2 regions of the Alkalilimnicola ehrlichii MLHE-1 genome follow, and region 1 is predicted to be linked to the other one. Evidence: riboswitches for the same ligand, from Rfam matches in the RefSeq annotation. Region 1 holds a riboswitch; the other holds the start of a gene.

Region 1 (4,209 bases):
CGTTGGCCTTGTCGTTGAAGCTGCGCCCCCGGGCCAGGGCGGTGGCACCGAAGGCCCAGGCACCCAACTCCCGGTCCACGTCCAGCCGCACGGTGTGGTTGGGGCGGCGACGCAACTCCCGACCGGTGCCCTTGTCCTCTGTATCCAGAAAGGTGCCGGAGGCGCGCAGCCGCCAGGGCCCCTGGTGATAGCCGCCCTCCAGCTCCAGGCCTGTAATCCGGGCCTCGTCGACGTTGTCCGGCATCCATTGGCCGTTCACCGGCGCCCACTCGATGAGGTCGTCCACCTCGGTGCGGAACAGGGCGGCATCCCAGTAGAACGCTCCGCCGGCGTAACGCAACCCGGCCTCTGCGGTGGCGGACTCCTCCGGTTGCAGATCGGGGTTGCCCGAACCCGGCCAATAAAGATCGTTCAGGGTGGGGGCGTTGAAGGCGGTGCCGTAGGACAGCCGGCCCTGAAGGCGGTCATCGATCTCATAGCCCCAGGCCAACTGCCCGGTGGTGTGGCTGCCGTAGGCCTGGTTGTCGTCATAACGCAGACTGCCGGACACGTTGTGGCGCCCGAATCGGCCGGCCAGCACCTGGTAGGCCGCCTGGTTGTAGCGGCTGGTCTCGTCGTAATCGGTGGTGCCCGAGACGCGCTCCTCCTGCCAGTCCAGGCCGGCAGTCCAGGTGATGGTGCGGGTCAACACGAAGTCGTTCAGCCAGTGCGCCTGATCCCGCTTGGTGTCGTGGCGCGCGTCTAGCTCGCCCTCGTAGTAGGTGTCCTGTTCATCCCGGGCATGGGCGATGCTCAGTTCGGTGTGCCAGCGGTCGGTCACGTCGCCGCGGGCACCGATTCGTGTGGCCTGATGCACGAAATCGTGATGGGCGGACTCATCGTTGCCGAAAAAGTCCCGCCGATCGAACTCCGAACGCCCCTCGGAGCGCAGCCCGTTGGCGAACAGCTCCCAGCCGTTGGACAGCCGATGGCTGACCTTTCCGGAGAGGGAGCTGTTGCGGTACCCGTCGTCGTCGTCATCGCCGACGCCGTCCTGAACATCAATGCCGTCGGTGTGGAAATGACTACCGGAGAGGCGGTACCGGGTATCGGCGGTCCCACCGGCCACGCCCGCGCCGTATTCGTGGGTGCCGAAGCTACCGGCGCCGGCAAAGGCGTTCACCCGGGGCGGCCCCTCCCGCCCCTCACGGGTGAAGATCTGCACCACACCGCCGATGGCGTCGGCGCCGTAGATCGCCGAGCGCGGGCCGCGCACCACCTCGACCCGCTCGATCTCCGAGAGCGGCAGCACCTGCCAACTCGCCCCCCCCAAAGTGGCGGAGCCCATGCGCACCCCGTCGATCAGCAACACCGTGTGCCCCGAATCCGCCCCGCGGAGCCGCACGCTGCTGGCCTTGCCGAAGGGACCGTTGCTGCTCACGGTCACCCCCGCACGCCCGGCGAGCAGATCGGTGAACTGCTTGGGTTGCTGCCGATCGATTTCCTCACGGTCGATGACTGTGACCGAGGAGAGCGACTCATTCACCGTCTGCGCAGTGCGCGCCGGCGTCACCACGATGGGTGATAGCGGCCGCGCCTCCGCCGAGTCGGCCTGGGCGATGGCGGGAACGAGGGTTGCAACGACAAACAGGCTGGCGGCAGTGGCCACCAAAGGGGCGTATCGCGACATGGTTGAGCGGCTCCAGCTTCGGCCGTCCCGGTGGACGGACCATGACCTTCGGCCGCATCCCCCGCACGGCCACGGGTGCACACCGGCAGTCAGGTGGAGCAGGACAGGAGCGACAGGCGGGCGAGGCGAAGGGTACCGGCATCGGCCACGACTGCCCTCGGTCGCCCACCGCGACCCGGCATGCGCGACAGGCCGGTCTCCGGGCTGATGAGCCGGAGCGACGGGCGGTTGGCCCGGGGCTCAGAAGCGGCCGCCTTCCCATGCCCGAAGCGGTACGCTGGGGGACACAGTGGCGAGGGTGGCCGTTTGCGCTCAATCACCGTTGCGGGGGCAGCGCCGGAATGGGGACTGACAGGGCAGTCACCGCACCGGCTTCCCGTTTCATCCCGGGCGCGGATCGCGCTCCGGAACACCTGTCGCAGGGTCGATAAGCCTAGCGAGTCGCCCGGCGGGAGTCAAAACCGGGGCGGCATCAGCCAGCGCTGTTCGCGAGCACCGCCAGTAGCCCCAACAGGGCCGCCAGTTCCGCCACCTCGACGAGGGCACCGGCGGTATCGCCGGTGAAGCCATCGAGGCGGCGCATCATCAGGTGCTGGGCCCACACCCCCACCGCCACCACCCCCAGCACGGCCGCCAGCCCCGCCCAGCCGGCCAGCGCGGTAACGAAAAGCAGCGCACCCAGCGCCGTGAGCCCGATCCACCTTGTGGCGGGCGCCTCGGCGAGCGGTCCGGCTAGCCCCTGCTTGCGGGCGTAGGGCGTGCCCGCGATCAGCAACGCGGCCGCGGCACGCCCCAGCACCGGCGCGATCAACAGCGCGGCCAGCGCCGCATCCAGGCGCAGCAGGGCCGCCAGCGCCGCCACCTTGACCACCAGCGCCAGCGTGATCACCGCCACCGCCGCCGGTCCGCTGCGCGGGTCTTTCATGATCTCCAGGCTGCGCAGCCGGTCACCGTGGCCGCCCAACCAGGCGTCGGCGCTGTCACCCAAGCCGTCCAGATGCAGCAGGCCGGTAACCAGCGCCCAGGCAGCCACCAGCAGGGCCGCCTGAACCACGAACTGATCCGGAAAGAACCATTGCAGCAGGGCGTATAGGGCCAGCAGCAGGATGCCCAGAATCAGACCCACCACCGGATAGGCGGGCAGCGAGGCGGCGTGATCCTCACGCCGGGGCGGGCCCAGCCACCAAACCGGCAGCCGGGTGAGGAAGGCCAGGGCCAGCAGCAGGCCGCGCACCGCCGTGGTCATGGTCTCACCCCTCGTCCACCGCACAGCCGTGGGCCAGCAGGGTGGCGACCGGGTTGCCGTCGATCCAGTCCACCCGCAGGCGGGTCAGACAGGCGTAGGGCACGTGAATACGGCCGAGCAGGGGGGCCGGATCGAGACCCAGTGCCTCGGCCAGCAGCACCCGGATGGCCCCGCCATGGCAGACCACCAGCAGCCGTTCCCCCGGCGGCTCGTCCAGCCACCGGCGCCACCCCCTCGCCAGACGCCCATGCAGCGCATCCAGGGTCTCACCCCCCGGCGGTGGATGGCGGCGCGGGTCGCGCCAGAAGGCGGTGAGGCGGTCGCCCTGGGCCTCGAACAGGGCCGCGGGCTCCCAACCCTCCCATTCGCCGAAGTCGATCTCTCGGAAATCGGGCTCCAGGTACAACGGCAGGCCCTGGTGGGTGCTGTAGTCGCGGGCAAAGTCGGCACAGCGGCACAGCGGCGAGCTGATCACCGCATCCCAGGGGCCGGCAACAGCCACCGCCCGGCGCAGCTGCCGCCACCCGGTCGCGGACAGCGGATCGTCCAGGCGGCCGCGATACTTCCGGCCCCCTTCCGGCTCGCCGTGGCGCAGCAGGTCCACGAACAAGGGTTGCTGGTGCAAGGTCGTGCTCCCGGTCAGCAGGTTGGGCGCATAGGATACACTGCGGCCCATGCTCCAGACCGCCCCCATCCCCGATCCCCTGGCTGCCCTGCTGTTGGCGGTGGTGCTGGACCGCCTGCTGGGCGAGCCGCGCCGCTGGCACCCGCTGGTGGGCTTCGGGCGCGTTGCCGTCGCGCTGGAGCGGGGCCTGAACCGGGGCGGTGCGCGCCAGGTCAAGGGCGCGCTGGCCCTGGCGCTGCTGGTGCTGCCCCTGACCACGGCCCTGGCCTGGCTGGCCCAGGGGTCCTGGCTGATCAGCGCCGGCCTCCTTTACCTGGCGCTGGGGCTGCGCAGCCTGGACGAGCACGCCCGGGCCATACAGGCCCCACTGGAGGACGATCGGCTGGCATCGGCGCGGGAGGCGCTGGCGGGCGTGGTGAGCCGCGACACCGGGACGCTGGATGCGACCGGGGCCTCCGGCGCAGCGGTGGAGTCGGCGCTGGAGAACGGCGCCGACGCCGGTTTTGCCAGCCTGTTCTGGTTTCTGCTCGCCGGACCGGCCGGCGCGGTGGCCCATCGGCTGATCAACACCCTGGATGCCATGTGGGGTTACCGTACCGCCCGGTTCAACGCCTTCGGATGGACGGCGGCGCGCCTGGATGACCTGCTCAACTGGGTCCCCGCCCGGCT
Region 2 (4,209 bases), 820 kb from region 1:
TCCGCTGACGAACACCCCCACTCCGAGAGGAACGCATTTATGGCACAGACCGTGACCGCTGCATACGAGAGCGAAGAGGCCGCCCGCAATGCGGTCGATGAACTGATCTCCGATGGTTATGACCAGGAGAAGGTCTTTCTCGACAAGGAGAACATCCAGGTGAAGGTGATGGTGCCGGACAGTGGGCAGCGCGAGGCCGAGGAGATCCTCAAGCGCCATAGCCCGAAAGATGTCTGGGCCCGCCCCGTCCAATAATCCAGCCTAAGAAGGGACGCCCCTGGCGGTACACAGACACCGGCAGGGGCGCTTGCAGGACCCGGGACCACCCGGCCCTGATGGCGACGGGCCCATAGGTCTGCTTTTTAGGGGTCTATTTCTCGGGGGCTATTTTGCGGCCTCCAGGGCCTGGTCGATGTCCGCGATGATGTCGTCCACGTGCTCGATGCCCACCGCGATGCGCACCATGTCCTGACTGACCCCCGCCTGCTCCAGCTCCGCCTCGTTCAACTGGCGGTGGGTGGTGGTGGCCGGATGAGTGGCCAGCGACTTGGCGTCACCGATGTTCACCAGGCGGGTGATGAGTTGCAGGGCATCAATGAACTTCGCCCCGGCCTCCTTGCCCCCGCGGATACCGAAGGAGAGGATGCCGGAGGCCATACCACCGCGCATGTACTTCTGCACCAGCGGGTCGTCCGGGCTGGACTCCAGGCCGGCATACTTCACCCAGGTCACCTGCGGGTGGTTCTGCAGGTGCTGCGCCACGGCCAGGGCGTTCTCACTGTGCCGCTCCATGCGCAGGTGCAGGGTCTCGATCCCCTGCAGCAGCTGGAAGGCGTTCATGGGCGAGAGCGCGGCGCCGGTATTGCGCAGGGGCACCACCCGGCAGCGGCCGATGAAGGCGGCCGGCCCCAGGGCCTCGGTATAGACCACCCCGTGGTAGGACGGGTCCGGCTCCACCATCATCGGGAAGCGTTCGCCGTGGTCCGCCCAGGGGAACTTGCCCGAATCCACGATGACCCCGCCCACGGTGGTGCCGTGACCGCCCATGAACTTGGTCAGTGAGTGCACGACGATATCCGCGCCGTCATCGATCGGCCGCCAGAGAAAGGGCGTGGGCACGGTGTTGTCCACGATCAGCGGCACCCCGTGACGGTGGGCGATCTCCGCCAGCCGCCCGATATCCGCCAGCTCGCCGGAGGGATTGCCCACCGTCTCGCAGAAGACCGCCTTGGTCTTGCCATCGATCAGCGCCTCCAGCCGGTCAAAGTCGTCGTGGCTGGCCATACGCACCTCGATACCGAAGTTGGGCATGGTGTGCGCGAACAGGTTGTAGGTGCCGCCGTAGAGCTTGCTGGTGGAGACGATATTGTCACCGGACCGGGTGATGCACTGAAGGGCGTAGGTGATGGCCGCCATACCCGAGGCCACGGCCAACCCGCCGATACCCCCCTCCAGTTCGGCCACCCGCTGCTCCAACACCGCGTTGGTGGGGTTCATGATGCGGGTGTAGATGTTGCCCTCCACCTTGAGGTCGAACAGATCCGCCCCATGCTGGGTGTTGTCGAAGGCGTAGCTGGTGGTCTGGTAGATGGGCACCGCCACCGCCTTGGTGGTCGGGTCCGGGCTGTAGCCCGCGTGGATTGCCAGGGTTTCCGGTTTCACGTCCTGCTCCCTCTATTCGGTGTTCGGATCCGCAGACGCCTCTGGGGCGCCGGCTGGTTATTGGCCTCGACCATTCTGCTCAGCAGGGTGCGGGATTAAAAGCCCGGCGCCACTAACAAAATGGCATACCCTTAGGCGACTGGCTTCTGCGGTCAGAGCGACCGTCTCCGCACCATCATAGTCCAGCCACCACCGCCCGCGAGGGCGCCCCAAAGCCTGACCCACCCCGCGTACCAGCGGCTTGCACTTAGCCCCCAAAGCCCATATATTGGGCTCTGTCCTCGTGCGCCACACGATATGTGGCCAACGGAGGGGAACACCGGTGAGAATCCGGGGCTGTCGCGCAACGGTGTGACAGGGCCGTCCAGGCCGCTGTCGAGCCCGAATACCTCCGAGGACCGGCCACCCCCGGCGGGTGTGCCGAGCCCGGAACCTTCGCGTCAAAGGTGCCCGGGGACAGGACGCCCTCGCTGCAGCCAACCGCCCGTCGCGCTCCGCTGCGTGCGCCCTGCCCTCACATCCCTCGCGTCGGTTCCTCCCGGTTCATCTGGACGAGCAGGAGGAATCTCATGTCCGCCAAGGCTGCCGAGGCCGCACCAACGGCCCAGAGCGATACCCAGCAGGTCATCCGCCGCAACGGCGCGCTGACCGCCTTCGACCCCGACAAGATCCAGCTGGCCATGAAGAAGGCCTTCCTGGCCGTGGAGGGCGAGCGATCGGCCGATGCCGCCCGCATCCAGCAGGTCACCGCCGAACTCACCGCGCAGGTGGTCCAGGCCCTGACCCGGCGCCCCACCGCCACCCCGATCCACATCGAGGATATCCAGGACCAGGTGGAGCTGGCGCTGATGCGCGCCGGCGAGCACAAGGTGGCCCGCGCCTACGTACTCTACCGCGAGGAACACGCTCGCAAGCGCCGCCAGGAGGCCACGGACGAGCCGCCGCGGCTGCACATGACCCGCACCGACGGTGAGCAGGTACCGCTGGATGAGTCGCTGCTGCGCCGGGTGCTGCACCACGCCTGCCATGAGCTGGCGGATACCGACCCCGAGCGCGTGGCCCGCGAGGCCTGGCGGAACCTCTACGACGGGGTCACCGAGCAGGAGGTGCACAAGGCGCTGATCCTGAGCGCCCGCAGCCTGATCGAGCAGGAGCCGGCGTATGGCCACGTGGCCGCGCGCCTGCTGCAACACCAGCTCAACGGCGAGGCCCTGCGCTTTCTCGATTTTCCCTACGACGGCGCACCCGGCGCCGACCCTGGCTACACCGACTACTTCGCCCGCTACATCCGGCGCGGGGTGGAACTGGAACTGCTGGACGAACAGCTGCTGACCTTCGACCTGGAGCGGCTGGCCGAGGCCCTGATGCCGGAGCGCGACCTGCAGTTCAACTACCTGGGCCTGCAGACCCTGTACGACCGCTACCTGCAGCACTGGGACGGCACCCGCTTCGAGCTGCCCCAGGCCTTCTTCATGCGCGTGGCCATGGGCCTGACCCTGCAGGAGGTGGAGCGCGAGGAGCGGGCCATCGAGTTCTACCGGCTGCTCTCCAGCTTCGACTTCATGAGTTCCACCCCCACGCTGTTCAATAGCGGCACCCGCCGCCCGCAGCTCTCCAGCTGCTACCTGACCAGCGTGCCCGACGACCTGGGCGGTATCTACGGCGCCATCCGCGACAATGCCCTGCTGTCCAAGTTTGCCGGCGGCCTGGGCAACGACTGGACCCGCGTTCGGGCCATGGGCGCCCACATCAAGGGCACCAACGGCCGCTCCCAGGGCGTGGTGCCCTTCCTCAAGGTGGCCAGCGACACCGCCGTGGCGGTGAACCAGGGGGGCAAGCGCAAGGGTGCGGTCTGCGCCTACCTGGAGACCTGGCACCTGGACGTGGAGGAGTTCCTGGAGCTGCGCAAGAACACCGGCGACGACCGCCGCCGCACCCACGACATGAACACTGCCCACTGGGTGCCCGACCTGTTCATGCAGCGGGCCGAGGCCGACGCCGACTGGACCCTCTTCTCGCCGGACGATGCCGCTCACCTGCACGAGCTTTACGGCCAGGCGTTCAAGGCCGCCTACGAAGACCTGGAGGCCCGGGCGGCGCGCGGTGAGATCCGCAACTACAAGGTGGTCTCCGCCAAGCAGCTCTGGCGCCGCATGCTGGGCATGCTGTTCGAGACCGGCCACCCCTGGATCACCTTCAAGGACCCGTGCAACCTGCGCTCCCCGCAGCAGCACGCGGGTGTGGTGCACAGCTCCAACCTGTGCACGGAGATCACCCTGAACACCTCGGACGAAGAGATCGCCGTCTGCAACCTGGGCTCGGTGAACCTCGCGGCCCATACCACCCCCGATGGTCTGGACCACGAGCGGCTGCGCAACACGGTCCGCACCGCCATGCGCATGCTGGATAACGTCATCGATATCAACTACTACAGCGTGCCCCAGGCCCGCCGCGCCAACCTGCGCCACCGCCCGGTGGGGCTGGGCGTGATGGGGTTCCAGGACGCGCTTTACGCCCAGGACCTGCCCTACGCCAGCGACGAGGCGG

Evidence for each region. Region 1 has a riboswitch for cobalamin ahead of MLG_RS14235 (TonB-dependent receptor domain-containing protein). Riboswitches for the same ligand answer to the same signal wherever they lie in the genome.
Region 2: linked by a shared signal. The riboswitch ahead of MLG_RS10665 (ribonucleoside-diphosphate reductase subunit alpha) and the one ahead of MLG_RS14235 (TonB-dependent receptor domain-containing protein) in region 1 are both predicted to bind cobalamin.

Annotation. Positions count from the first base shown of each region.
Region 1 is NC_008340.1:3,199,591-3,203,799, forward strand. Features, by position in the region: gene MLG_RS14235 (TonB-dependent receptor domain-containing protein) at 1-1,651, opposite strand, end outside; cobalamin riboswitch at 1,843-2,101, opposite strand; gene MLG_RS14240 (adenosylcobinamide-GDP ribazoletransferase) at 2,142-2,915, opposite strand; gene MLG_RS14245 (histidine phosphatase family protein) at 2,920-3,540, opposite strand; gene cbiB (adenosylcobinamide-phosphate synthase CbiB) at 3,590-4,209, shown strand, end outside.
Region 2 is NC_008340.1:2,380,197-2,384,405, forward strand. Features, by position in the region: gene MLG_RS10655 (SPOR domain-containing protein) at 40-255, shown strand; gene MLG_RS10660 (O-acetylhomoserine aminocarboxypropyltransferase/cysteine synthase family protein) at 385-1,662, opposite strand; cobalamin riboswitch at 1,927-2,073, shown strand; gene MLG_RS10665 (ribonucleoside-diphosphate reductase subunit alpha) at 2,232-4,209, shown strand, end outside.